3 regions of the Paenibacillus sp. FSL M8-0212 genome follow, and region 2 is predicted to be linked to each of the others. Evidence: predicted binding sites of a transcription regulator. Region 2 holds the regulator's gene; each other region holds the start of a gene.

Region 1 (10,080 bases), 2.7 Mb from region 2:
GCGAATTTAGTCGGTCTGGAGGAGCAGGGATCAATGACCAATAAGGTCTTGCTTTATTTGCTGGGCAAAGAGGACGAACCTCAGGTGTCCGAAGCACTACAGCAATTTCACGATAGGTCGGTCAACTATTCGATGCAGTGGATTGAGTTGGGAATCAAACATGGTGTGATAGATAGCTCGATTAATGCAGAGCAGATGGGAGAACTTTTTGTACTGCTCTCCATGGGACTGCGGGTACGCACCTCAATGCATACAAGCGGAAGGTCACACTTGAACTCTGCAGATATAGCTAACTTCATGTCTACCATGCTTAAGCAACAAGACTGATACGGATCTTTTTATAGTAAAGATGATGAAGGAGGATAAGAAATGGCACCACTTATTGCATTATGCACAACTTTTATGATACTTCGCGGGATCGGCTGGCTTGGAGTTCCGATGTTTAATCATTGGCATCCTGCGTTGCAAGGTGCGGTTGTCGTCATGTTTTTGTTGAGCGCATCCGCACACTGGGGCAAACGCAGATCCGATTTGGTTCAGATGGTTCCTCGTGGATTAGTTCACAAGGAGAAAATCGTCACGTGGACTGGAATCCTGGAGATCGCAGGCGCAGTTGGTTTACTTATACCTGGTGTTGCATGGATTGCCTCTACAGGGTTGCTGCTCATGCTCATTGTCATGTTCCCGGCTAATGTCCATGCGGCCCGTGAGAAGTTAACCATAGGCGGCAAAGCTGTGTGGCCAGTTTTCCCACGTCTGATGCTTCAATTGCTGTTCATTACAGCGGTTGTACTCGCTTCGCCATGGTTTGGATAATATACTGCCTCATATGAGTGTGTGCGTCACAATGGTGTGACTTGCCATTGTGCCAGGCACATCAATCAAACGTTGATTCCGGCTGCCGCGGAAGGGCAGGGAGACATCACGCTCTGCTTCAACGTATTGCCCGTCGATAATCACATCGCACAATCGGGCAAGCTCCGCTCTCACAGGGTCGGTGACCAGCTCCTCATATTCGAATCCCGTGTATGCCCATACCGTCAGATCAGGACGTGCAGCGCGGAGCTGCTGAACCCATGACGTACATTCTGCTGCTGAGAAAAAGGGATCACCACCACATAACGTAACGCCATCCAGCAGCGGATGGGTCGTCACTTCATGCAGAATCTGCTGCTGCCGATCCTCTGTAAAAGGCTCACCCGCTCGAAAGCTCCATGAATCCGGACTGAAGCAGCCCGGACAGGCGTGTCGGCATCCGCTGATGAACAACACGGCCCGTAAGCCTGTCCCTTCATTTACCGATTCCGGAATGTAACCATATAGATTCACCGGTGTTTCACCCGATCCCGCACTTCGGCCTGCTTCGCAGCATTGAAGCGTACTTTGTAATCTCCAGTCAGATAACCGGTTACGCGGCGTAACCGCTGGAAGTGCACATGGTTCTCGTGGGCTTCACAGCCTGGGCATACATCCCCGATGACGCCTTCATAACCACATGCAGGGCAGCGATCAATCGGATGATTAATGGAGAAATAACCGATATCCTGCGCCAGTGTATACTGTACAATTCGCAGGAAAGCTGCGGTGTTGGCTCGAACGTTCCCGTCAAGCTCCACATAGGAGATTGCTCCTGCGTTACATAAAGTGTGGAATGGGGCCTCCAGTTCAATCTTCCGATAAGCTGGAAGAGTGTGGTATACCGGGATATGGAATGAGTTCGTATAATACTCACGATCGTTAACTCCGGCAATGAGGCCGTATCGTTCTCTATCGATCTTCGTGAATTTGCCGGATAACCCTTCAGCAGGTGTGGCAAACAGTGTGATATTCAAGTTATGCTGCTCGCTCATCCGATCACAGAACTCTCTCATGGTCCGAATAATGTTGAGCGCTTCGCGGTGTACATGAGGGTCCTGCCCATGATGGCGCCCATAGAGAGCTGTCATACATTCTGCGAGACCGATAAAACCAAGAGATAACGTTCCATGCTTTAATAGATCGGCAACCGGCTCGTTCGGGTCAAGCTGTTCTCCACCTTCCCAGACACCCTCCCGCATCATGAAGTCCGATGCCTTGGCAGGCTGTGCTGTCTGAATTCGGTAGCGGTGCAGTAGGCCGGAAGCGGCATTATGCATAACCGACTCTAAAGCCGTGTAGAATCCGGCACGGTCAGCAACAGCTCTGGCACCTTGGCAGATGCCAAACCGGATGCCGAGCTTGACAAGGTTAATAGTGTTGAAGGACAGATTACCTTTACCACTTTGACGATTGCGACCAAACCGGTCAGCCAGTGTACGTGTGCGGCATCCCATAGTTGCGATGATCGTATCCGGATCTTCCGGATGATAGTAAGGCAGATTGAAAGAAGCATCCACATTGACAAAGTTGGGATACATCCGCCGGGATGAACAGGTGACTGCGAGGCGGAACAAATCATAGTTCGGCTCTCCTTGAGCCTGATTGATCCCTTGTTTACATTGGAAAATATGTTGAGGGAACACGGGAGTCTCCCCGTTGCCCAGGCCACGAATGGTTGCTTCCAGCAACGAGCGTGATACCAACCGTCCTTCTGCTGATGTACATAATCCATAGTTCAGTGAAGTAAATGGAATCTGACCACCTGCCCGGCTGCTCATTGTGTTCAAGTTATGAATCAGTGATTCAGCAGCTTGTCCTGTCTCCAGCTCAGTCTCTTCATAGGCGAAGGCATATGCGCGCGGGCACTGATTTTTCGCTTCGATGCTGTCCAGATAAAGCTGTTCATCCTCAAGCAGGGCATGCTCACCAAAGAGGCGTTGCCCTTTGCGGTAATGTTTGCGGAACGATCGTTGTACATAAGGGGCCAAATCCCAGTCAATCTTATTGGCCGATACACCGCCATATTGACTGTTCTGCTGGGATTGGAAGATGATCGCAACCAAGGCCATTGCAGACATGATCGTCTGAGGTGTGCGAACCGATCCGTTGCCTGTATTGAAACCCGCAGCAAGAAGACGGTCAAACGGGATAAAGATGCAGTTGGTTGTTCCAAGCGCATACTGATCCAGATCGTGTACATACAGATCCCCGTTCTCCACAGCTTGGGCAAGCTCTTCCGGCAACACATGACGCAGAGCATGCCACTTGGCTGTCTCCGAACCGAGCCTGCTCATCTTGCCGCTGAAGGAGTCTCCGTTCAGATTCGCATTTTCCCTCAGCGTATCGGCGTCTTCTGCGCCAATAATTCGTCTTCCCAGGTCGGATAATAGATCGGATGCCGGTGGAGTGGCATACTCAAGCATGTTCATGTAAGGTTCCTCCTAAAATGATTTTGGGTATCATTCAATTCACGTTAAATACTATATGTAGATTCATATTATCCATTTATAAACTATATGTGGTTTTTTGGGTGTGATAATGGTCACACAACGTAGTGGGCAACGTGGACTTTCCTTTAATTGCTGTGGATAAAGGTTCCCAAAGTCTGAGTAGAAGCGTATAATTTCTAGTTATCCTGCAAGGATAATATTCGAAGTGAGACAAGATGGACTTTCATCCATCTGAAAAGGCGATTTGCAAACCATTTTTGGTTGTTAAACCATCAACTCAAGACCTGCTTTTGTCCAAAAACAGGCTATCGGCAGGGAGTATGATTCTCTTTTACTTCTACGGTGTTAATCATATAAGTATAGATTGTGACAGTTATTCGGATTCTTGATGAACCCCTGTACGTGATTAAACATTCTGATATACAGATTTGAAAGTGCAGCTAAGACAAAAGGGGTGGATCATGGGGACGGCAGAAGGCATTACGAGAGGCTTCTATGAAGATATTAAGGAAGCTGCGGCCCATATCGTAGACGTATTAAGCGGTATATTGAAGGTTAATACCATCTTCGTTGCCACCAATGACGGGGTGACCAATGTCATTTTGGAGGCTTTTAATCGTACGGAAGAGTTAGTTGTTAAAGGCAGTGCACTTCCATTTACGGATTCATATTGCAGCCTGGTATTAAGAGACAACGGGAGTGTTCTTACGATCCCGGATACATGTGAACATCCGATGACACGATCCATGGGCGTTACGAGCGGACTTGGCAATCGTTTCTTCGTGGGCGTGCCTATTATGAGAAGATCGGGCGAAACATTTGGCACCATCTGTCTGATGGATGATCCTGGGTATGTGATCAGCGAAACCGATTTGAAGACACTGAAGGCGATGGCTGTATTCCTGGGTTATGTTGTCGATCTGGAAAGTACGCTGCATGTTCAGGAGCGGAAATTGAGTGATTCGGAACAAATGCAAGAACAGCTCCAGGCAGAGAAAGAACGAGCCGAATCTGAGGCGATGACCAAAACACAGATGTTGAAGTTGATGAGTCACGAGATTCGCAATCCCTTGAACGGTATTTTGGGACTGACAGATCTGATGCGCACACCGGATATGCCCGAGGAGCAGTCCCAATATGTGAACATGATTGAGACAAGCGGCAATATTCTGCTTTCCTTGCTTAATAATATGATGAATTTCAATATTAATGAAGCAGGTAAAACGGTTATACATGATGATCCGTTTGATCTGGTAGGTACCATTGAGAATACGGTGTATCTCTATGCCGGTATTGCGACAGGCAAGAACATTGAGCTGGGATTAAATCTTGAACTGAATGTATCTCAAGTGTTCGTTGGTGATGAAGTCAAGATTGGACAGTTGCTTGCACACGTCATTCAGTATGCTCTCGATTCAACGCGTGAAGGTTCCGTTCTGATCACAGCAGTAGTGAATGGAGAAGAATTGGAAGAGAACGGTACACTTCTGCTCAAGGTGAAGTACACGGGTCAGATGTTATCGGACAAGAAGACACAAACCTTTAACAGCCAAGATGAAAATTTGAATATTCAAAAACTGATTGGAAGCAATCTGGGTTTAGCTGTAAGCCAGAATCTTGCCATTCTCATGCATGGCCGTATTCAGGTGAGTAGTGTGCAGGAAAATGAGACGGAATTCAACATTTCCCTTCCGTTACGCAGATACTGGGAGTTACCTCAACTCGCAAGTGTTCAGCAGCGGTTAAAAGGGAAAAAGGTGTTGCTTGCCAAGGACCCTGACATTCTGCAAGGCGTCTCTTCCCTGATGCGTAGGTGGGAGATGGATGTACACATGACCTCGGGTTTGACATTAGCGCATGATTGGATCAAGGAAGGATTCATGCCGGATGTAGCCGTTGTGGATATGGGATTACTGGAAGGCGGCGCAGCCGACTTTGTACATGAACTGAAACAGAGACTGGAGAATCTGCCCGTCATTGTTCTTGTTCCTTATGGTATGCACATTGAATTGCATGAAGCAGAAGCCTTTGATGCTGTTCTGACCAAGCCGGTCAGACAGGCTGATCTGTTGAATGCATTGAGTATTACGCTGCCTTAAACGAGCAGACAGATGAAGGAATATACTAATTGGCGTACCTGTTATAGGTGCGCTTCTTTGCATTTTCCATTTTCTGAGCCAAAGCCCTTTTATTCCGAGCTGGTTACGTTACAATAGAAAGTGAACTTCATCTTTATAACCAACAGAGGAGGATATGCAATCAATGGATTATCGCAGATTAGGTGGAAGCGGACTGAAAGTGAGCGAGATCAGCCTGGGAAGCTGGCTGACGTACGGAGGGTATGTGGAACGTGAGAATGCGGTGAAATCAATTGAAACTGCATTTGATGAAGGCATTAACTTTTTTGATACTGCCAATGTATACGAACGGGGTGCAGCAGAAGAACTGCTGGGGCAGACGCTCAAAGCATATTCCCGTGACTCTTATGTACTTGCAACCAAAGTATTTGGCAAAATGGGTGATGGTCCGAATGACCAGGGGTTGTCTCGCAAACATATCAAGGAGCAATGTGAAGCCAGCTTGAAGCGCCTGGGCGTTGAATATGTCGACATCTATTACTGCCATCGTTATCATACTGAAACACCAATTGAAGAAACACTCCGCGCTCTTGATGATCTGGTACGCCAAGGCAAAGTCTTATATGTTGGCGTCAGCCAGTGGACTGCGGCTCAGATGGAAGATGCATTAGGTACAGCAGATCGTCTGCTCCTCGATCGTATCGTGGTCAATCAGCCAGTGTACAACATGTTTGACCGTTATATCGAAAATGAGATTATCCCGCTTGGCGAGCGTAAAGGCATCGGACAAGTCGTATACTCCCCGCTTGCTCAAGGTCTATTGACGGGGAAATATACGTCCGTTTCCGATATCCCAGAGAATAGCCGTGCGGCTAAGCTAGGATGGGACGAAGGAAAGATCAATGCGGATCGCATCGGGAAAGTTCGTCAACTGATTGAAGTGGCGGACAAGCTGGATCTGAAGGTTGGCCAACTGGCCCTTGCCTGGATTCTACGCCAGAACAATGTATCCAGTGCACTTGTAGGGGCGAGTCGTCCCGAGCAGGTAAAAGAGAACGCGGCTGCATCTGGCGTGAAGCTGGATGCTGCCATTATCGAAGAGATTGAGAGCATTCTTGCTTGATTTCCTGTCAGCACACAAGCTGAGATGATATGTAATGATCCATAAAAAGAGGGATGTCCTGTGCGCCTGAATAGGCGAGCGAGACATCCCTTTTTTGAGAAGGTTGAAAAGGTTAGTTTATTGAAAGGTTAGATCTTACTTTAAAGTGTAAGAGGCAAGGAACGAAAAGATAAGGCACACACACGGTTACGCCCTGTATTCTTCGCTTCATATAAAGCACGGTCGGCCTGTTCGAAGAAATCGTCATCGTCATGATCATCACAATGATCGGGATACACGGCTACACCGATGGAAATGGTTAGACGTGTCGTGTGTCCATCGGGCAGAGCAAAATGGTATTTCTCTACAGCCTGCCGTATAGATTCGGCGGTAGCTACGGCCTGACGGTGTCCACAGTCGAGCAAGAGAATGGCGAATTCTTCCCCACCGTTTCGTGACACAATATCAGCAGAACGCGCATGCTCAACGAGCAGTTGTCCAAGTTGCTTCAGGACCGCATCGCCGGCGGAATGACCATAGGTGTCGTTTACCTTTTTGAATCGGTCAATATCAATGGCAAGCAAGGAAAGCTTCTGTTGGTAATCCCTCGCACGCTGAAGTTCCAGTTGAAGTGATTTTTCGAACTGTCGTCGATTGCTCAGGTTGGTAAGATGATCGGTAGATGCTCTTCTCTCCAATAGAAATAACATTTCATTGGATTTATTAATGAATTCAGCGATGAAATAGATAAATAATCCACCGACAAAGGAAATGGTCATTTGTAACGGATATACCTTCATTAATGAATTCATGCTGTCCGTGTTCAACATAAGGATGATAAAGATTAATGTTATGCCAAGCAGATTCATTGTAATTATTTTGGTCAGTCTGGACCAGGGAGCATAGGCGAAGTATACACCGGACAGTCCGATCAGTGTCATGACAAATCCTGCATCTATGGCAGAGGAAGATAAGCCGAACATCAGAATACGAAGGATCGAGATCATTAGTCCCGTAACGACCGAAGCCAATCCTCCCAGATATACCGCTGCGGTAACGATGGCCAGATGCCGTAGATCTACAATCGTAGTCTCGTTCAAAGGAAAAGAATAGTTCATGAGTACTGTGCCATATATACCGAATAATAAGCCGCCGATCAACTGAACACGTAACGAGGGAAAAGGCAATCGGATACTATAGAACTTCGCGATGATCCCGGACACATACATAAATGTAATCATGACACAGATATTAATGAAAAAAGTGCTAAACAACCGACATTCCCCCTTTATACGCACATCCCTATATTTTATCTGAAAAGTGGTGCTGTAGCGAACCATATTATCCCAAATTTATGAGGGGATTGCTGGGAAAGGTGTTTTATTTGCATATACAGGATGTTAGAGCGATATTGACTTCAATATACAATAAGATTTATACTTAATCTAAATCAAAATGTATTCCTTCTTTTTCGGAAGACCATCATAAGTAGAAGATCAGTGTCTGATTTCATATAAAATGGATCAATAATAAAGGAGAAATGGTTGTGAGAACTTTAAATCTGACGATACAACGGCAAGCGGTATACGATGTGGTGCGCCATTCGGAGGATCACCCGACAGCTGCTGATGTCATGAATCGACTCGTGGAACAAGGATATAATCTGGCCTATGGTACGGTGTATAATTCGCTTCGTTATCTGACGGACAAAGAATTGATACGGGAACTTAAACTCGGAGAGACAGCAAGCCGGTACGATGCCCGTATGGATGATCATCAGCACATTATGTGTGAAGTGTGCGGCAAAGTGGACGAGGTGATGACGGAGGTTCCTCCACAATGGATGAAACAGGTAGCTGAAGAAACCGGATATGCAATCGATCATGCTCATGTGGTCTTTGGAGGTGTCTGCGGGGAATGCAGAAACAAACGGATCAAGTAAAAATAAAACTGCCTGGCCGCCGTTTACCCCTTAGGGTTAAACCAGCCTTGTCCGACTCAACACCGCTTGTGGACAATTGTCCTGTTACAAGGCGTGTTATTCTGATCAGCCCGATGCCGGGGCAGGTTCATGAACTGGTAAAAGCCTTAACGGATAGCTGCTTTGATGTACTGGTCTTTCATCGCTGGGAACCGGATCTGCATGAGCGTCTTGTCTTTGATCTGTTGATCTATGATCTGTCTGTTGCAGGAACCATAGATGCATTCGCTGGGATCAGCAGCCGATTGAACCGGGAGGCGGAACATACCACGCCTTGTTTGTATCTGGTCGGTGAGAAGATGATTGGCAGCGCGAGTGGACCGATGCTTCAGGAGGAATTGCTGGTGTGGCCTGCACGCCCGCAGGAAGCACTTTACCGGGTACAGCGCATGATTGGCAACAGTCCTGCTCTGCCCAAACGTGGTTTTTTGCCTGAGGAAGGGCATCGTATTGGATTCAAGGATCTGTGGCTCGATCGTGAACGGATGAGTGTGCAACGCGATAATACCCGGATTCATCTAACCAAGACTGAATATGATCTGTTACTCAAGCTGATTGATGCCAAAGGTGCAGTCATTTCCCGTGAGGAGATGCTCAGTGATATCTGGGAGACAGACTTTACGGGCGGAAGTAATGTGGTCGATGTTCATATCAAAAGCTTGCGCAAAAAATTGGGCGATAACGCGTCTTCGCCGCAATATATCGTAACAGTAAGAGGAGTGGGCTACCGCCTGGCGGATTAGTCCGCTTTTTTTTGCCTAAATTTTATCTTTCACTTCATGCTTTTTCGGGTACTACTTAATAGATAGGCAGATATGGATCATTCCCTTAAAAACATGTTCATGCTTCATTCATGAAGTGTTGAAGAACCTCATCTTAAACTCATGTGAACCTCATGCAAGAGCAGAGCAGGACATGTTAGAATCAATTTAACAGTTAGATCAAGTCTAAATGTATATTTAATTCGAAGCCGAATATGATTTTAATAGTAGATATATAGCAGCCGTGAGACCCATTAGAGGAGGACGACAGGATGACAGAACGTATGACAACGAATCAGGGAGCACCTGTAGGTGACAACCAGCATTCCCGCACAGCAGGCAGAAGAGGGCCGACACTGCTTGAAGACTACCATCTCATTGAAAAAATTGCCCACTTTGACCGTGAACGTATTCCAGAAAGAGTCGTACATGCAAGAGGTGCAGGTGCTCATGGCGTATTCACGCTGGAGCAGAGCATGAAGGAGTATACAACAGCAGACTTCCTGCAAGATCCGGGTACGGAGACGGATGTACTGGTTCGTTTCTCAACCGTTATTCATGGTACGGGATCACCAGAGACTGCACGAGATCCACGTGGATTTGCTGTCAAATTCTACACTCGGGAAGGCAACTATGATCTCGTCGGCAACCATCTGCCTGTGTTCTTCATTCGTGATGCGATGAAGTTCCCCGACATGGTACATTCCTTGAAGCCGGCTCCGGATACAAACATTCAGGAACCAGCCCGTTATTGGGACTTTATGACCCTCTCACCGGAATCAACACATATGATGACCTGGTTGTTCTCAGATTTGGGCACACCGGCAAGTTATCGGGAGATGGATGGTTT
Region 2 (10,080 bases):
TTCATCGGGCCGTCAGGTTGTGGTAAATCGACATTGCTTCGAACGTTAAACCGGATGAATGACATGATTCCGGGTGTTCGTGTGGAAGGACAGGTTATGCTGAATGGCTCTGACATTTACAGTAATGAGATTGAAGTGGAGACACTGCGCAAACGAGTGGGCATGGTGTTCCAACAACCGAATCCTTTTCCAAAATCCATATACGATAACGTCGCTTATGGACCGCGCTTGCACGGGGTAACCCAAAAGGCTGAACTGGACCAGTTGGTGGAACAAAGTCTTGTCCATGCTGCACTGTGGGATGAAGTGAAGGATGTATTGAAAAAGTCGGCACTTAGTTTGTCCGGCGGACAACAACAGCGTCTCTGTATTGCACGGGCGCTGGCTGTACAGCCTGACGTTCTGCTGATGGATGAAGCAACGTCTGCACTCGACCCAATCTCCACATTGAAGATTGAGGAGTTAGTGAAGGAATTGCATCACAAGTACACGATCGTTATGGTTACCCACAATATGCACCAAGCGGCACGGGTATCTGGACGCACGGTATTTTTCCTGAATGGTGAAGTGGTGGAGGCAGCTGATACGGAGACGTTATTCTCCACACCGCAAGATTCCCGGACCGAGGATTATATATCTGGAAGGTTCGGTTAAGCGAGCTGAATTGGAATGACCCCGGCATACCCGGAGAAGATGGATAAGGAGGACATGAAATCTATGATTCGCAGAAAAGAATTTGATCAGGAGCTTGAAGAGCTGCGTACCTTGCTCAAACAAATGGGTGAACATGTAGGAGCAGCATTGGATGGTGCTATTGAGAGTTTACAAACGATGAACGCGGAGAAAGCTCAGGTCATCATCAAGAATGATGCGAATCTGAATGCCCTTGAAGACAAAATTATGGAACTTGGCTCCAAACTGATCATCACACAACAGCCGGTGGCAAAGGATCTCAGACGTATTATCGTGGCATTCAAAATCTCCAGTGATCTGGAGCGTATGGGAGATCTTGCGCTCGACGTGGCGAAGGTGACACTCCGGATGGATGGACAGAAACTGATTAAACCTCTGGTGGATATCCCGCAAATGGCAGAAATCGTGAAATCCATGATTGATGAATCCATCGAATCTTTCCTGAAAGAAAACACAGATCTGGCCTATAAAATGGCTCAAACTGACGATCAGGTCGATCAACTGTATAGCCACATGATCAGTGATCTCTACACGTTAATGACAGAGCACCCGAATCAGGCTTCTCAGGCTATGCTGTTAATGATGGTTGGACGTTACATTGAACGGATTGGCGATCATGCAACCAACATTGGTGAGAGCACGGTATACCTGGTGACAGGTAAACGTCCGGATCTGAATCAATAGGAAGAGTATTGATTTGGGGAATTGGGGAATCAGTACTGATTAAGTAATGCAATCATATGAATGGAAAAGGACTTTCTCTCAGGTAGGCTGTGTACAGCTGTCTGTGGAGAAGGTTCTTTTTTGCGATTAAATGTGAAGTGAAAGAGGCTATTCTTTTTGATGTGACAGGTGGGTATGGTATCATGAGAGTAGATGTAATTTGAAGAGGTTGACCATATAATACGCGAGGTGCTGGAATGGACAAGTTTATTCTCATAGATGGAAATAGCATTATTTACAGGGCGTTTTTTGCAATGCCGCCTCTGACCAACTCGAAAGGTCTGCATACCAATGCGGTATATGGCTTCACTACGATGCTGCTGAGACTGCTTGAAGAGCATAAGCCTACACATGTTATGGTTGCATTTGATGCAGGCAAAATCACGTTCCGCCACGAAGGGTACCAGGAATACAAGGGCGGACGGGAGAAAACACCACCAGAGTTGTCAGAGCAATTCCCTTTGCTCAAAGAACTGCTGAAAGGACTTGGCATCGCTCAGTTTGAGCTGGCTGGATTTGAAGCGGATGACATCATCGGAACGTTAACCAAACGCGCAGATGAAGCGGGCAGACAGGTGCTTGTTGTATCGGGTGACAAAGATATGCTCCAGCTCGCCTCCGAACATGTACATATCGGGCTGACGCGTAAAGGGGTAACCGATATTGAGCTGTATGATCCTGCTCAGATTAAAGAGCGTTATGGTCTGACGCCGCTGCAAATCATTGATCTCAAGGGTCTGATGGGTGATGCGTCCGATAACATTTCAGGGATTCCCGGGGTTGGAGAGAAGACAGCGTTAAAGCTGCTGCACCAGTTCGGATCGGTAGAGGATGTGCTGAACGGCACAAGTGAGCTGAAAGGCAAGATGAAGGAAAAGATTGAGGCCCATGCCGAAGATGCCCGGATGAGCAAACAACTCGCGACGATTCACCGGGAAGTTCCGCTGGAGCAGACGTGGGAGGATATGCAATTCGCTGGATTAAAAGAAGAACATGCTGGCCCTGCATTGGCGAAGCTGGAATTCAAATCCTTGCTCGAACGTCTGTCGTTCAGTGGCAGCATCGGTTCTGAACAGGAAGCGGTCCCTGCTGCCGAGGTGGAGTCTTCCATTGCAACAGAAGACAACATCAGTGAGCTGTTCAGTTCACTGGATTCCATTGATGTCCTCCACGTGGAGACACATGGGGATAACCCGCACCAAGCGAAATTGGTTGGACTAGCTCTAGGTTCCGCTGGAACGTATACGTTCATATCTCCCGAATTGCTTCATTCCGATGCTGCGGCTCCAGTGCGGGCATGGCTTGGTAATTCAGAGCAGCCCAAGCGCGGGTATGATCTTCATCGTGTAGATCTGGCCCTGCATGCGCATGGCATTGAATTCGCTGGTGCGTCATTTGATGTACAACTGGCAGCTTATTTGCTTGATCCAACGGAATCCAACCAGACGATTAGTGGACTCACGACCAAGTATGGTCTGCCATCACTTGTGGAGGATGACACGGTTATGGGCAAAGGGGCCAAGTACAAGGTGCCGGAAGTAGAGATCTTGGGTGATTTCCTATGCCGCAAAGCTGCTGCTGTCGCAGCCATTATTCCACTTCAGGAGCAGGTGTTGGAAACGGATGAGATGAATTCGCTGTTCCATGAACTGGAGATGCCGTTGTCACGCATATTGGCGGACATGGAGAAACAGGGCATCAAGGCCAATACAGCCGATCTTCAGGCTTTGGGTAGTGAGTTTGAAGAACAGATCAGCAGGTTGATGGCTGAGATCTACAAACTGTCAGGAACGGAATTTAATCTGAATTCACCGAAGCAACTGGGTGAGATTTTATTTGATAGACTGGGCTTGCCGGTAGTGAAGAAAACCAAAACGGGTTATTCCACAGATGCGGAAGTATTGGAGAAATTGGCTCCTTATAATGATGTGGTCAAGCATATTCTGCAATATCGTCAGCTTGCCAAGCTGCAATCCACTTATGTGGAAGGATTACTGAAAGAGATATCCGATCGGGATGGCAAGGTGCATACGTATTATCGTCAGACCATTGCTGCAACGGGACGACTTAGCAGTCAATTCCCGAACTTGCAGAACATTCCGATTCGGATGGAGGAAGGTCGCAAAATCCGGAAGGTATTTGTTCCTTCGGAACCCGGGTGGTCCATTTTGGCAGCAGACTATTCCCAGATTGAACTGCGTGTACTGGCACACATTTCGGACGATGAGCGCTTGAAGGAAGCGTTTGTCAACGATATGGATATTCATACAAAGACCGCTTCGGATGTATTTGGCGTGAAGCCTGAGGATGTGGATGGGGATATGCGTCGTTCCGCCAAGGCAGTTAACTTTGGTATCGTGTATGGCATAAGTGATTATGGTTTATCACAGAACCTGCACATTACACGTAAAGAGGCCGCGCAGTTTATTGATCAGTATTTTGAAGTGTTCCAGGGTGTCCGCCGATATATGGATGACATTGTGAAGGAAGCTCGTCAGGATGGTTACGTCAAAACGCTGTTGGAGCGACGTCGCTACCTGCCAGAGATTAATGCCAGTAACTTCAATCTGCGTTCCTTCGCAGAGCGTACGGCGATGAATACACCGATTCAGGGAACTGCGGCAGATATCATTAAGCTGGCCATGGTACAGATGGATGAAGCGCTGCGGGAACGCAAGTTGAAGAGCCGTATGTTGCTTCAGGTGCACGATGAACTTGTATTCGAAGTGCCTGCGGATGAATTGGAATTGATGAAGGAATTAGTGCCTTCTGTCATGGAAAAAGCATTGGAACTGTCGGTTCCGCTGAAAGCAGAAGTCAGCTTTGGTGATAACTGGTACGAAGCGAAATAAATCAAGTGTTGCGCGGTTTTTCCGGTATTTTACAATAGGCCCTTCCATGTTTGAGATATAAGAAAAGGGTCCCGCTGAGCGCCATCTTCCGTTATAATATAGGGGAGGTGAGAACATCATGCCGGAATTGCCGGAAGTCGAAACAGTCAGAAGAACATTGAATCAACTTATTGTGGGCAAAACGATTGATCATGTTACCGTTAGCTTGCCGCGGATTATTCAGCGGCCGGACGACATAGATGCATTTGCAATGGAACTCGCGGGACATACCGTCATTGGGGTGGAGCGCCGCGGCAAGTTTTTGCGTATTTTGCTGGACGGGCTGGTGCTTGTCTCCCATCTGCGGATGGAAGGAAGGTACGGTGTGTACGAGCAGCATGAAGATGTAGAGAAACATACACATGTGATCTTCCATTTTAATGATGGTACGGAATTGCGTTATAAGGACGTGCGTCAGTTCGGTACGATGCATTTGTTTAATGCAGGTGAGGAACTGGTGTCCAAACCTTTGCTGAAGCTGGGACTGGAGCCGCTTGATCCAGCCTTTACGGTAACTGCATTCCGCGAGGCGGTTGGCAAGCGTACAACCAAAATCAAGGCTGTGCTTTTAAATCAGGCATATGTGGTTGGTATCGGGAATATTTATGTGGACGAGGCTCTATTTCGCGCAGGTATCCATCCCGAGACCATCGCCAAGACACTGACCGAAGCTCAGTTAACGGTGCTGCATGAAGCGATTGTGGCTACGTTGCAAGATGCAGTGAATGCAGGTGGATCTTCCATCAAGTCCTATGTGAATGGACAGGGTGAGATGGGGATGTTCCAGCATCAACTGAAAATCTATGGACGCAAATCAGAACCTTGTACAACTTGTGGTACGTTAATTGAAAAAACGGTGGTTGGTGGCCGTGGCACGCATTTTTGTCCGAACTGTCAGCTGCTGTAACATGAACTGAATGAACGAAATGATGAAATCATAGCACCCTTGGATTCCTCCCTCCATATACTGATATGGCAGAAATAAGCGGGCGTATACCCATACTGGCATCTTCAGTTGGCACGAGTACCGCACAGAGGAGGAGTCCGGGGTGCTGCATCATTTTATTTCATTGCTGGCGCTTGCTTTGGCGCTTAGTTTAGATGGTTTTGGAGTCGGGATTACATATGGGTTACGGAGGACTAAGATTCCCCTGTTATCTATCGCTGTTATTTCGATCTGTTCGGGATTGGTTATTGCCTTGTCGATGCAAGTAGGTGTGTTGTTGTCCCATGTGGTGTCACCGGATATCGCTTCGATCGTGGGAGCCGTTATATTGATAGGTATTGGTGCATGGTCACTGTTGCAACTAATTCGAAAGCAAGGCAAAGAACAGCTGGAAACAGACACTGGAATGGGTGAGGCAGCAGAAGCAACGGTAACTGGAGTGGGAGAAGCACAAGAGAGACTGTCGGATTCAAAGGGCAGAAATCAGGTGCTTGCACTGGATTTGGAGCAGTCGGCTTCAAATGGATCACTGGAACGAATGGTATTTACACTGGAGCTGCGCAAGCTGGGCGTTGTCATTCAGATTCTTCGCAGTCCCTCCAAGGCGGATATGGATAACTCGGGGAGTATTTCTGCTCAAGAAGCGATGTGGCTAGGTATTGCCCTGTCTCTGGATGCGTTTGGAGCAGGTTTGGGAGCGGCACTTCTGGGATTCCCTACACTATGGACAGCACTCATTATTGCACTGTTTAGTGGGGCTTTTCTGTCACTCGGCATGAAGGTGGGATTACGATTCTCAGCTCTGCGCTGGATGCGAAGACTGTCTGTATTGCCAGCGCTATTGTTAATGATTATGGGAATAATGAAGTTGTTATGAGGTGAAACGATGAATATAGGCTTAACCGGCGGGATCGCGACAGGCAAAAGCAGTGTTTCCGCCTATCTCGCCAGTAAGGGAGCGTTGCTCATCGATGCAGACGTTATTGCCCGGGAAGTTATGATGCCCGGGCATCCCGTGTTGGCCGCCGCTGTTAAGCGGTTTGGACAAGCCATACTGAACGAAGATGGAACACTGGATCGGAAAAAGCTCGGAAGCATTGTTTTTCAACAACCTGAGGAACGAAAGGCATTGGAGGCTATTACACATCCGGCGATCCGAAGAGAGATGCGCGAACGGGCTGCTGCATACGAATTGCAACATCCGGATAAACTTGTGGTGTCTGATATTCCATTGCTCTACGAATCAGGTCTGGAGGACGGTTTCGAGGAAGTCATGGTCGTATATGTCCCGAGATCGGTGCAACGAGATCGCTTGATGAGTCGGGATGGAATGACTGCAGCACAGGCTGAGGCTCGAATGGATGTACAGATGGATATTGAGCGCAAAAAACAGCTGGCAGACATTGTCATCGATAACAGCGGCTTATGGTCTGCGACGGAGCAGCAAATTGACTCATATCTACAGCGTAAGGGTTTGTTATGAGAATATTGCGCAAGAAACGTGTACTGCTGTTGATGTTTGTGTCCTTTGTACTGGTGTTATTTCTGAATACAAACTGGATGGCATGGTTCTATCCCATTCATTATAAGGAAGAGATTCGTGCCCAATCTCAGAGTTATGAGGTTGATCCGTTTCTGATTGCTTCCATTATCAAGGTGGAGACCAATTTTAAGACAAGCAAAGAATCCAAACGAGGTGCCATTGGGCTCATGCAACTGATGCCGGACACGGCGAATTGGATACTGGAACAAGCCAAAATTCCCGACACTTCGCTGGAGGAATTAAAGCACGAGCCTGAACGAAATATTCAATTAGGCACATGGTATCTGCGGAATCTGTCCGATCAATTCGATGGCAATGAAGCAGTTATGATCGCTGCCTATAATGCGGGACCAGGCAAAGTAAACAGTTGGCTTAGAGATGGTGTATGGGATGGCTCGTTTGATACAGTGAAAGATATTCCGTTTGGTGAGACGCGTCACTATGTACAAAGAGTCATTTACTATTATAATCAGTATGTAAAGATCTATAATACGTTCTAAGTATATAAGTAGAAGCACAGAGCAGGCCGGTTGTTCACCGGCCGCTCCATGCTCCTCTGTGTAGCGTATTACGATGCAGATATTATTGGTATTGACCTGCCAATTGCTGTTCTGCAATTGTTACCAGACGCTTCGTGATGTATCCACCGATCGAACCGTTCTCGTAAGAAGTCATGTTACCTTGGTATCCGTCTTGTGGGATGCTGATTCCGAGTTCTTGAGCAACTTCATATTTCATTTGCTCGAGTGCTGCGGAAGCTTTAGTTACCACCAAGTTGTTGGAGTTACCATTGCTTTGTGCCATTGCTGTTCACCTCCTCGCGGGTTGGTAAAAGTATTATGTGTCGGCAATGCGTTTTTCATTACAAAATCAGTACAGGGAATATGTGGTAAAAAGTAAAACGTGGGAAGTGATCTGATTTGAAGTGTCCTTATTGCGGTTATATGGGTACCAAAGTGCTTGATTCGCGTCCGGCCAACGAAGCAAAATCCATTCGTCGTCGCCGTGAGTGTGAGCAGTGTGCCCGAAGATTTACAACGTTTGAGATGATTGAAGAGACTCCATTGATTGTCATCAAGAAAGATGGCAGCCGGGAAGAGTTTAGCCGGGACAAGATTCTTCGCGGGCTTATTCGTGCCTGTGAGAAACGTCCAGTCTCCGTTGAGACGCTGGAGATGATGGTATCTGAAGTGGAGAAATCTCTGCGTAATACAGCTGATGCTGAAGTTGAGAGTCGCCAGATTGGTGAGCTATTGATGGAACAGTTGTTTCCAGTTGATGAAGTGGCGTATGTCCGTTTTGCGTCGGTGTATCGTCAGTTCAAAGATATCAATATGTTCATGAAAGAACTGAAATCCCTGTTGTCCAAAGACAATCTGGAGGATTAGTGAAGTGGGGAAAGGGAGAAGAGCAGTCTGGAGTTCCAGTCCGTGTGTACCAGAGAAATCGGTTGTTCTTCTCCAATCACTTTGGATCTTAAAAAGTGATTGACAGCGAAAGCTGGATTTTATATGATATAGGAGTCGCCTGTGGAACGTTGCAGTGTTGGACTAGTTATCTATTTCATATCCTGGGGCCTTAGCTCAGCTGGGAGAGCGCATCGCTGGCAGCGATGAGGTCAGGGGTTCGATCCCCCTAGGCTCCATACCTTAAAATCGTTGAAACCCTTGTATAGCAAGGGTTTTTTTTGTTGCTTTATTAATCAGAAATTGTACTCTTCGAGCAGAATTTTTTGAACTTGGGAACGAAGTCTTAATTAATAAATTTCCATTCAATATTATATTACTGAACCTACACATGATAGGTTGTTCTCGCAAGAGTCGAATGAAATTGATGAGCATTCGACTCTTTTCTTTTTCCAAAATTAAATCAGGAAGATTCGTAACCATGCACCTAGGCGATGACCTCTCCTCCCTTGAATCGTGAAGTTTAAAGTTTTCTTTACATTTCATCTATGAGATAGCTTTTTTGATAAAATATAATGATGAATGTTGACGTAATTTTATCCTACAACAGACGAATTGGATCGGAAAAAGGCTTATTAAGGGTTATAGAGAGGACTCATTTAAAGCCGTATGACGCGATCAAAATTGCAGCATTTATGAGTCTTCGTTGGGATTACTGACAAGTCGGAGGTGGCGGTTAAAGATATAGATTCGAATATTTACAGTTTACTAGAATTTATTGTGCTCGTTTAATCGTTACTAGTTTTTTATTAATGGAGGGTGTTAGAGATGAGAGATACAAGACCCAATACCCAAGCATGGCGATTTAGTTCAATAAGCCAGATAGCAGCATGGAAGTTGTTCGTTCGGATATTATTAATTGTAACGTTGATCGTATCAATGCTTCCGTCGGCAGCATCGACCGTATCGGCGAGTACAGGGGTAACGTATTTAGACGAGAACGGCGTAGAACAAACGCAAGCTGATGTAACGATCATCGACAGCAACAATTTTGAGGATTATTCTACCCTTTCAAGCGGCTGGTATTTGTTCCGTGGTTCATGGACTAAGTCTAGCCCGATTATGGTAGGGGGCGGTGCCCATATTATCCTTGAAGATAACAGCGATGTAACGGTGTCCGGGACTGACTACGATGCCGGAATTTATGTTTCTGTTGGCAGCTTGAAGATTTTTGCACAATCTACTGGAGCAAGCATGGGCAAGCTGGAGGCTAATGGTAATCTGTATAGCGCGGGTATCGGAGGTAGTAGTGGGACGATTACGATAAATGGCGGCGTTATAACAGCCACTGGTGGTCAGAGTGGTGGCGCGGGTATCGGAGGAGGTAGTAGTGAGACGATTACGATAAATGGCGGCGTTATAACAGCCACTGGTGGTCTGTATAGTGCGGGTATCGGAGGTAGTAATGGGACGATTACGATAAATGGCGGTGTTATAACTGCCACTGGTAGTCAGGGTGGCGCAGGTATCGGCGGGACGATCATTGTGAGTGGAACTTACGAATATTGGACGAATACTGAAAATAGCGCGCCTAGTGCGATAACGGGGCGCGGCAGTTTCGACGGAGATACTAGCACATTCGTAGGATTTGCATACGTCAAATTACGTTCAGTCGAATTAATTAACAGCGCAACGATTACGGTGACAGCCCCTGTGACAGGAGCTATGCCAAGCCTGGCAGCAGATGTCGGCACAGCGAACTTTACGTCGGAAACTGTAGCGTGGAGTCCAGCTGCGACGACATTCGGCGGAAATACGTCCTACACGGCTTCCGTAACATTGACGGCGGAAAGTGGATATACATTTGCCACCACGCTA
Region 3 (10,080 bases), 160 kb from region 2:
ATACTCGACCGAGTGCCTCAGCCATGGCAAACACGTCCGATCCCGCTTTGCCCACGTTCAGGAAGATCTCACCCGGCGTTCCCTCCAGATCATTGATCGTAATGTAAGCCATCCCGAATGGCGTATTGATTTTGTATGTCGCACCACGCAGTACCTGAGGACGGCTTCTATATTGTTTATCCAGCACTGTAGAAGAGGAAGGGACTTGATCGGAAGAATGCGTTCTAACACCAACCTGGCTATTGGAAGTTCCATCACTTGCCTGCCCTTCCGCATTATTCGGGTTTTCTATTGCAGATACGACTGTCTTCTCTTCAGCTTCCGCCGTGTTCTGATCTCCAGCCTTGGTCTCTTCCTTCTTCAACGTGGACAACACCTGCACATCCCTGCTGCCGTCGCGGTATATCGTTACTCCCTTGCAGCCAAGGTCGAAGGCCAGTTCGTACAGCTCAGCCGTATCCTCCACTGTAAAATCAGCCGGACAGTTGGCCGTCTTCGAGATTGAACTATCCACCCATTGCTGAATCGCAGCCTGCACCCGGATGTGATTCTCAGCCGACAAATCCATCGCCGTCACATAATAGTCTGGTAAAGCTTCACCCGGATGTTCATCCAGCCAATCTTGTGCGATCGGTACGAACTGTTCATCATAACCTAGACGGCTTTGACGGAAATACTTGAAGGCGAAATACGGCTCAATACCTGTTGATGTGCCCACCATCGTACCTGTACTTCCCGTTGGCGCCTGTGTGATCAGTGTGACATTTCGAATGCCCTGTTTACGAATGGCCTCTCCCACTTCAGGGTACGTCGCAACCATGTTTTTCATGAATCCACTCTGTAAGTACGGTTCAGCTTCGAAAGCTGGGAAAGCTCCCTTCTCTGCTGCAATCTCTGCCGATGCCAGGTAGGCCTCCTTTGCCATGAATCCATACAGTTTATCCAGAAATTCAAGGGATTCAGGACTGCCGTATCGTATACGCAGCTTAATCATCAGCTCTGCCAATCCCATCGTGCCAAGCCCAACCCGGCGTTCACGCTGCTGATTCAGTCTATTTTCCTCAAAATGATATGGTGTTGCATCGATGACATTGTCCAAAAATCTAGCCGAGATACGAGTGGTTTCCGCCAGTTCATCCCATGCCACATCATGATTTGTTTCATCGTAGAATTTGGACAGATTGATCGCAGACAGATTACATACACCCCAGCCAGGCAAACCTTGTTCCCCGCACGGATTAGTACAGATGATCGGATTGAAGTACCAGCTGTTGGACATCTGGTTATAGTACTCCATGAATACCACACCAGGCTCTGCCGATTTCCAGGCTGATTCAATAATGGTATGCCAGATTTCGCGAGCCTTCAGTGTACGATAGTGCACCACCGAATGACCTGCGGCTTTCCATTGCTGCATATCCCCGTTCCACTCGGTATCATAGTCCGGATCGTTTGTATCGGGAAAAACCAAATCCCAATCTCCATCCTGCTTGACAGCCTCCATAAATGCATTGCTCACACATACAGACAGATTGGCATTGGTCACCTGCCCCATCGTTTGTTTCACGGTAATAAAATCCAGCACATCCGGATGCCAGTCATTCATCATGAGCATGAGCGCACCCCGGCGGCTTCCGCCCTGTTCAATCAGTCCAGTCGTATAACTGAACAACCCGCCCCACGATACGGAACCGCTGGATGATCCGTTGACACCTTTCACCACCGCTCGTCGAGGACGCAAAGAGGACAAATTAATACCAACACCCCCACCACGTGCCATAATTTCCGTCATCTCGGTCAAGGTTCTCATGATGCCACCCCGACTGTCCTGCGGAGATGGAATGACATAACAATTGAAGAGTGTCAACTCATCGCTTGCCCCCGCGCCCGCAGCAATACGGCCTCCGGGTACTAACTTCCAATCTTCCAATACGGAGCGGAACTTGGACTCCCACGTTGCCCGCTGATCCGCTGTGGATTCTACAGATGCCATTGCTTTGGCAAGACGGTCCCACATCTCTTCCGGTGTTTTTTCTATGTTGAGTGTCAATTTCTCCACGTTTGTCTGGATGATCTCTCCACTTCGAATCCTTACTTGTACAAGCTGGCCCTGACGTTCTATGATTTCGCCCACTTCCTTGGTTGGGAACTTGGGATCATCCTTGGTTAATACCAATACCACATCTCCGACCTTGGCATGATTCGGATCAGCATCTTTCCAGGCGTATCGGTCCAGAAATATTTTTTCGCTAAGTCCTTCTAATTGATGCGATCGTTGGTTTGATTTCATCGCTACGTTCAACCTCCCCGAATAACGCTACATTTTCACTACAAGAGTAAATTATGATAAAACACCACATATAGTGATATAAATTCAGTATAATACACCATATATTGATTTTCCATATGACTTTTATCACAGTCCATCTTCATAGACTCCCTATACTCGGACAAGCTTCTTGTAAATAAACTGTAGTTCACATTGGTTCAACTAAACTTTTTACACAAGAACGGAGAGGACAGAAATAACCTGAAGAAGCGAAGCGTTCGCCTAAAAGCTTTCTGAAAGAAAGCTGCATCGGAAGCATACGCTAATCCCGGATTTCCCCCTCCAGAAAAGGGAATCAAAGAAATCTGGGGATAACAGCGATTGGAAGGTTGTTCTGTCATCGTAGTGTTCGTGCAAATAAAATGTAGTTCAACTTACATAGTTATGAACTGACTCTCATTCGTCCATACTATTACCTACGAATAAAACGTCATCACGTATGGCAGGGGAGGAAGCACCATGAACCGGAAGAACCCGCACCACATGAATCAACCAGTAGCCGAACTGCCCGTTCCGTTGGAATTTGATCGGAGCTGGATCAATCAGTTGGAATCACGACTGGATAAAGGAGGCCCTTGGGGGGATTATCGACTCTTCCAACTGGGCATTCAAGCCGAAGAAACCAATCTGATTCCCAATTTTGACGAGATCCAGTGTTTGAAGCATCTGCAAGGCCTTACTCCACTCCCTCACCAGATGGACACTGCTCGCAGAGTATTATTTGAAATGTCAGGCCGGGCCATTCTCGCCGATGAGGTGGGTCTTGGCAAAACCATTGAAGCCGGTCTCATTCTGAAAGAATATATGGTTCGGGGTCTCGTATCCAAGGTACTCATTCTCGTGCCAGCATCTCTTGTGTTGCAATGGGTGCGGGAGTTGAATTCGAAATTCGGCATCCCTGCTATTGCCCAGAAAAAGGCTTATTCCTGGCAGAATGAAGTGGTTGTAGCTTCCATGGATACAGCCAAACGTGACCCGCATAAAGATATGCTGCTGAATACCGATTACGACATGATTATTATTGACGAGGCTCATAAACTCAAAAACAAGAAAACAACCAACTATCAATTCATGCTGAAATTGCGCAAAAAATATTGTCTGCTGCTTACAGCTACACCTGTGCAGAACGATATGAGCGAGTTGTTCAATCTGATCAACCTGCTGAAGCCCGGTCAACTGGGTCGTCAGGGTGACTTTGCGGCCAACTTTGTTGTAGACAAGCGGGTTCCGAAAAATCAGGAACAGCTTAAGAACGAGTTATCCAAAGTCATGATTCGTAACCGTCGCGGAGAAGGCCCCGTTCAATTTACCAAACGGAATGTCTCCAACGTGAACTTGCAACTATCGCCCGAAGAACAAGCGCTGTATGATGGCGTGACTTCCTTTGTTAAAGACCAGTATCAGGAAGCTGGCGGCAATCTGAGCAGCATGCTATCCCTTGTTACATTGCAGCGGGAAGTGTGCAGCAGTCGGGATGCCGTGTTCGTGACACTGGTTAATCTGTCGAAGAAACTTCCGCTGGACTCTCCCCTTCGGGACAAAATTTGGGAACTCGTGGCCCATATTAAAGCGATCAAGGAGAATACCAAAGCGGAGAAAACGATGGAGCTGGTTCGGAACATGAATGAAAAAGTCATTATCTTCACCGAATACCGGGCCACGCAGGAGTATCTGCTAAACTATTTCCGCAACAACGGACTTACAGCTGTACCCTATCGGGGTGGCATGAATCGAGGCAAAAAAGACTGGATGATGGATCTCTTCCGCGGGCGTGTGCAGGCCATGATTGCAACCGAAGCGGGTGGCGAGGGCATTAATCTGCAATTTTGCCATCATATGATCAACTTTGATCTGCCTTGGAACCCTATGCGGGTAGAGCAGCGGATCGGTCGGGTACACCGGCTTGGACAGCAAAATGACGTGAACATCTTCAATTTATCTACAAGCGGAACCATTGAGGAACACATCTTGAATCTATTGCATGAGAAGATCAATATGTTTGAGATGGTGATCGGCGGGCTGGATGTCATTCTGGAACGGCTGGAGAAGAAGGAGTCCATTGAGAAAAGTTTGTACAAAATCATGTTGGAATCACAAAATGATGAAGATATTCGCCGTAAAATGGACTCACTTGGACAATCGCTGAACTCCATTCAACGTGAGGTTTCAGATGAAGGCCCTGCCGTATCCGGGTTGTTAGATCTTCGAAAAGGAGGCAGCTAACTCATGACCATGTCGCCCCATGAAGTGCAGGCTTATGTTCTCACCTATCTGGAAGCACTTGATTGTCAGATTATGGAGCGTTCTCCCGCCCATGTTACAGTCAAACTCTCGCCTGAGGCGGACAAAGCGTTGACCAATCGCCCCTATTATTGGGGGTTCGTGGAACGAACCGGAGCACCCGCTGAGACGATGTCCTTTACATTTATATTTGATCCTGACAGTTATCAGCAGGCCATTGAAGCAGCAGAAGCCAAAGCTGCGCAAGCATCACCTCCTGTTGTACCTAACCCTGAGGGAACAAATGGCGTAACCAATGGCAGTCCTCAAGGCGAGCCACCAAAAGAAACTATTCTAGGCCGTTACTTCGGTATTACGCCATCTCTGCCACAGCTGGGGCCAGGACGAATATTGCGTGAAGAAGTGGTATACGGTAGTCGCAGACTCCAGCAGATTTTCGGCGCAGCCCGTGAAGGCGGCGCCTTCGTAAATCTGTTCGAGCAGGCTGCCAAACGGCAATTGCGCGCTACAGCGCCAGCTGTATATGAGCCTTGGCTTGGTGTCTGTTTCAAGGTGGAATTCGCCTGTGATTTGAAACGGGAGGAATTGCATTTTCTCGGCATCTCCCTTCGCTCGGGTGAAATTATAGAGAAATTCGGCACCAAGCTGAACCGACGTGATCTTAGTCCGAGGCTGGCGGAGAACATGCATGTACAGACAGCTAAAGTTTCGTTATTTGATGCCGGAGCTGCTTTGGAATCTCATTTGACGAACCGCTTGCTGGAACTCGATTATAGCTGGGCAGAGAAAGCCCAAGAGCGGCTTGATCTGGAGCTGGACGTGTTGGACACCTATTATGAAGCGGTACTCCGAGAAGATACACCTGAGGTAGAATCACCAGGTAACGTAACCTCAGACACGGAGAATGTCCATTCTGACCGCACGCCACCTGCACAACTGAAAAAAGTTGTGGATATAAAGAACGCTAAACCCATTGGAGCAGATGTAGAACTGGCGGCAGAAGCCGCAGTACCGATCAACTCCGAGACAGATGCCGAAGAAGAGAAAGCAAAACAGGCGGTAATAGATCGTGAAGCTATGAAACTGCAGTATGAGACACGCCGGACCGAGATGATCTGGCAATATGAACCCAAAGTGAAAGTGACTGCCATTAGCAGCGGCATGTTTCACTTAAGATAGACGAAGACACTACTTTTCCTGCAAATGCTGGCAAAAGTAGTGTTTATTCATGATCAGCTGCCCGACAGGTTGCGGCAACCTTTGCATAGCCTGTCCCCTAGAATGAAACTAGAACCCGCTCAGGTAACGGATAAATGAAAAGTAGGTGTAAATTTGAAACGATTCTTTCATACATGTTGGAACAACGCTCGGAAAACAACCTGTATAACCTTGGGCTTGCTCAGTTGTCTTGCCCTGTTCTCTTTTTGGTCGATAGCCAATGCAGAGGAACAAAAAACGTCTTCGCTATCCCCCGCATCATCAACAGAGTATAGCCCCGAACATCATGGCATTCAGAATGAAAAGCTAGCTCCCGCTGCTGTGCAACGGTTTGCAGAGCAACAAGCTGTTACACTTGGTACAGTGAACGGCGAAGCGCATTGGAAGAACGCCGATCTGGATTTCTACCCTCTGGGTCCAGGTACACATAGCTGGCTCGTACAAGCTGAGTTTGAAGGCAACCCTATCGGATATATGATTATTACAGCCACAGAGCAGGGTCAGATGATGCTTAGTGAATATGGTCATGGAGAACAGTCACCATACAACAATGAACTTCTTGGACAAGCCTTGGATCGGCAACATGTGAACCTTGAGGCATTACTTGCTGGCGGAGGAGAGCTTCATCTTGGTTATGCTCTTCCCCTGCTGGCTTATTGGAAAGTGGAGCAACCTAATCATCCTGCACTTTATATTGATGCTACGAACGGAGATGTACTGCCGTCAGAGTTCCTAAACCTGCTGGAGGCTGATTCCAAAAAGAACTCTGCCAGCATAACTGATTTATCCACAACGCCATCTTTATCAGTCGATCCACTTCATCTCCGACCCGTCTTCAATCCGGCTGACAATCTGTTGTGGATTACCTCCAAGCCTGTTGCTGCCGACCGGGCACAAGATGTGATACAACACGGGGAGAATCAAGAGATTGTTTTCTCAGCGGATGATCGTAACGTCGTATACGGCGGTCCTCTACCCGTTAGCGGTTATCAGCTGTGGCACACAGATCAGGAAGCAGAGTCCATTCTATATGTAGCGTTAGGCGGAAAATCATCCATTCAACGCTTTGTCCCTTTGAGCACATTGCAGCAAGATGGCCATTTTTACATCGTAAATCCTTGATTATCAGCAAAATCTTAAGATACAGTACAGTCAGATAACCTGTTAAACAACAAATAAGACGCCTTCCCATTTTATTAAGGGATTGCGTCTTTTGGTTTTACATTAGTGAAATAGGTAAGCGATAGTCACCCTTTACCCGAAGAACTTCGTTTATGGGACTGTGTATCGAATTCTTTTTCCTTTTTCCCCACCCACAGGGATACAGCGAAAGGGATCATACCAAACCACTTCATCGCCCACGGCTCTTTCCTTTTGGTGCGACCTTTCCGCTCTTCCTTCGGCGTATCAATATAATGAACAACACGCTGCGTAATATATTTTACCAATTCATCACTTTTGGCCATAATTCTGCCTCCTTCGCTCCTGCACATTCGCGGAGCTTACGATAGTTCTATTGTGTGCAGGATGTCTACTGGTTAAACATTTTTTTATTGAAAGGAGTATGAAAAACCTCAGAATGCACAGTCTAATGCCAAAGGTATCCATAGAGTCATTAATCTGCATTCGATACCTATTTCATTAAGGAGTGTGTATTCCCATGTATAAGCTGCTGACCGCTTCGGTAGCCTTGCTACTAAGCTTCCATTGCCTACCCATGCTGCCCCATGTCGCTTATGGAAAAGCAGCCCCGTCCCAGAACAGTCCATCCATGCTGCCGGTGACCGATGGAGATGCTTATCGCTCAAGTCATCATGCCTTTGCAGCACCCGTTATCCTGCTCGATGTAGGCCATGGCGGTATTGACGGTGGTACATCAGCCCAAGGTGTGCTGGAAAAAGATATCAACCTGGCCATTAGCGAAAAGGTCTATCTCCTGCTTCGCAGCAAAGGTTATGCCGTTATCATCAATCGACTTGGTGATTATGCACTTAGTGATGAGAACCGCTGGCTGAACAGCCGCTCCCGTCATACCAGGGATCTTGCCCAACGTAAAAGCCTTAGCGAAGAAGTAAGTACAGATATTGTGGTCAGCATCCATGCGAACTGGAGTCCCCGATCGGCCGCACACGGCCCGGTGGTATTGCACCAGAAAGAAGGCAGGAGTTATTTGCTGGGCCAATCCATTCAGGACGCTATGAACAAGTTGTACGGAACGGAGCACGGGGTCGTATGGGGCAAGCCCTTTTATTTATTGAATTACGTGAAGCAACCTGCCGTCATCGTCGAAACTGGATTTTTGAGCAATGCGGCAGATCGAGCCAGAATGAGTGACCCCGCTGAGCAAAAACGAATCGCCCAATCTATTGCCAACGGCATTATTTATTATCTGTCGGTAGTGTAGGAGCAGAATGCCATTGCCACACATCTCGAACCAGATCACCGATTCCTACAAATTGAACCTGATTTTGCAGACGGGAGACGGATTCACGAATCACTGCGGATGTGTTCATTCCCGTTTGACCGACATGACCAATGACAACACAGATATCCTTGTCGATTGCACGCTGAGCTGCCAGATCCATTTGCTTGCGAATATGTTGCTTCGAGTTTTGATCATCCAGGAAAATGTCATTACCTACAGGTGGCATATTTTTGGATATGGCCAGTTCCCCCACCACCGAGCGAAAGTTCGTACGGCTGTCCACAAAGAAAAGGCCCCGCTCCTTGCATACATCGAGCACAATGGACATGATGCGTTTGTCTGAAGTAATTTTGGAACCCATATGATTGTTCATGCCAATTGCGTGGGGCACATCATCAATCGCTTTCTCCACTCGTGAGCGGACTTCTTCATCTGTTAGATTGGATGTGATTGCACCAGGGCCCAGCCATTCAGGTCGTCCTTTCTTGGGTTCCATGGGCATGTGCACAATCACATCCATCCCCTTTTCATGTGCAGCCATCGCATCTTTCTTCGTTGTTGGCAAAAAAGGCATGACCGCTACCGTTAGTTTAACTGGCATCGCCAAGATCTCTGCCGTACCCTTCATGTCATTACCAACATCATCGATGATAATCGCTAACCGTTTGTGATTCGATGTAGACTCTGAAGCTGCCGCTGTAGGCCCTCCTGCCGATATGCCTGCGCAAAACACAATCAAAAATGCCATGATACCTGCAATGAATCGATAAATCTTTCTCTGTACCTTCATCATGATTCCCTCCCAGTAACTTCTGTGATCTCATTGTTTGATAATGAAGGGAGGAATATGTAAGCCAAAGCCTTCCTTAATAACAATATCCCCGCCATTGGAGACCTCTATCTCAAGCTAAGCCCCCCATCATTCCAGTTTTCCTTTTGCAATCAGACAAGAACTGTCATTGAATAGTTAGAAAATAGAGATTAATTAGAAAAAATACTGTAATTTGTCAGGTTTTCAGTTTAGGAATTATTTAGTAGAATCAACAAATGAAAGAGGTTCTATGCTTCATTTCTATCCTATGATTTATGGAAGGAGGTTTTGAAAGGGTTTACATAAAATAAATGCCAGTCAATCCGCTATTCTTGTTTGTTTTCCTGGTCGCGGTTTCTCTATGTAACCATTTACCATTATCGAGGAGGATGAAAGTAGTGAAATTCAAATTCAAAAAGACGATCAATGTTTTATTGGCCTGCTTAACAGCTCTGCCCCTCATGTTAAGTCCTACACAAGTTTCGGCGGCAAGTGATGCCAACATTAATTTGTCCTCAGAAAAACAACTGATCAAGGGCTTTGGGGGCATTAACCTTCCTGCCTGGATTGGTGATCTGACTCCCGCTCAACGTGAAACTGCATTTGGTAATGACCAGAATCAGTTAGGCTTTTCAATTCTCAGGATCTACGTCGATCCAGATTCTAATAACTGGTATCGTGAAGTTGCCACAGCCAAACGGGCTATTGAAAAAGGGGCTATCGTATTTGCATCCCCATGGAATCCTCCAAGCAGCATGGTTGAAACATTCAACCGCAATGGGGACACCAATGCCAAACGTCTGAAATACGACAAATATGCCGCATATGCGCAACATCTGAACGACTTTGTAACCTACATGAAAAATAACGGCGTAGATCTGTATGCCATTTCTGTGCAAAATGAACCGGATTATGCTCATGACTGGACCTGGTGGACTCCACAAGAGATCCTTCGCTTCATGAAAGAAAATGCCGGGTCCATTCAAGGTACTAAGGTCATGGCGCCTGAATCGTTCCAGTACTTAAAGAACATATCCGACCCAATCCTGAATGATC

Evidence for each region. Region 2 encodes NrdR, which represses ribonucleotide reductase genes. Its sites were predicted from a motif close to AACACNATATATNGTGTT; they were not measured.
Region 1: MKX68_RS13350 (anaerobic ribonucleoside triphosphate reductase) is a predicted target of NrdR. The motif match lies at 3,335-3,352, and genes of this name have one in related genera.
Region 3: MKX68_RS00600 (adenosylcobalamin-dependent ribonucleoside-diphosphate reductase) is a predicted target of NrdR. The motif match lies at 2,351-2,368, and genes of this name have one in related genera.

What each region holds. Positions count from the first base shown of each region.
Region 1 is NZ_JBBORP010000001.1:2,993,728-3,003,807, forward strand. Features, by position in the region: gene MKX68_RS13335 (TetR/AcrR family transcriptional regulator) at 1-327, shown strand, start outside; gene MKX68_RS13340 (DoxX family protein) at 370-816, shown strand; gene nrdG (anaerobic ribonucleoside-triphosphate reductase activating protein) at 826-1,329, opposite strand; gene MKX68_RS13350 (anaerobic ribonucleoside triphosphate reductase) at 1,326-3,287, opposite strand; gene MKX68_RS13355 (ATP-binding response regulator) at 3,770-5,407, shown strand; gene MKX68_RS13360 (aldo/keto reductase family protein) at 5,571-6,509, shown strand; gene MKX68_RS13365 (GGDEF domain-containing protein) at 6,650-7,762, opposite strand; gene MKX68_RS13370 (Fur family transcriptional regulator) at 8,035-8,430, shown strand; gene MKX68_RS13375 (winged-helix domain-containing protein) at 8,406-9,212, shown strand; gene MKX68_RS13380 (catalase) at 9,503-10,080, shown strand, end outside.
Region 2 is NZ_JBBORP010000001.1:312,473-322,552, reverse strand. Features, by position in the region: gene pstB (phosphate ABC transporter ATP-binding protein PstB) at 1-654, shown strand, start outside; gene phoU (phosphate signaling complex protein PhoU) at 718-1,377, shown strand; gene polA (DNA polymerase I) at 1,614-4,268, shown strand; gene mutM (DNA-formamidopyrimidine glycosylase) at 4,387-5,214, shown strand; gene MKX68_RS01350 (manganese efflux pump) at 5,357-6,130, shown strand; gene coaE (dephospho-CoA kinase) at 6,140-6,736, shown strand; gene MKX68_RS01340 (lytic transglycosylase domain-containing protein) at 6,733-7,296, shown strand; gene MKX68_RS01335 (alpha/beta-type small acid-soluble spore protein) at 7,379-7,600, opposite strand; gene nrdR (transcriptional regulator NrdR) at 7,717-8,184, shown strand; tRNA gene MKX68_RS01325 (tRNA-Ala) at 8,369-8,441, shown strand; gene MKX68_RS01320 (S-layer homology domain-containing protein) at 9,130-10,080, shown strand, end outside.
Region 3 is NZ_JBBORP010000001.1:150,788-160,867, forward strand. Features, by position in the region: gene MKX68_RS00600 (adenosylcobalamin-dependent ribonucleoside-diphosphate reductase) at 1-2,290, opposite strand, end outside; gene MKX68_RS00605 (DEAD/DEAH box helicase) at 2,789-4,552, shown strand; gene MKX68_RS00610 (YqhG family protein) at 4,556-5,749, shown strand; gene MKX68_RS00615 (hypothetical protein) at 5,960-6,910, shown strand; gene MKX68_RS00620 (YqzE family protein) at 7,036-7,254, opposite strand; gene MKX68_RS00625 (N-acetylmuramoyl-L-alanine amidase family protein) at 7,449-8,192, shown strand; gene MKX68_RS00630 (divergent polysaccharide deacetylase family protein) at 8,167-9,003, opposite strand; gene MKX68_RS00635 (carbohydrate-binding protein) at 9,414-10,080, shown strand, end outside.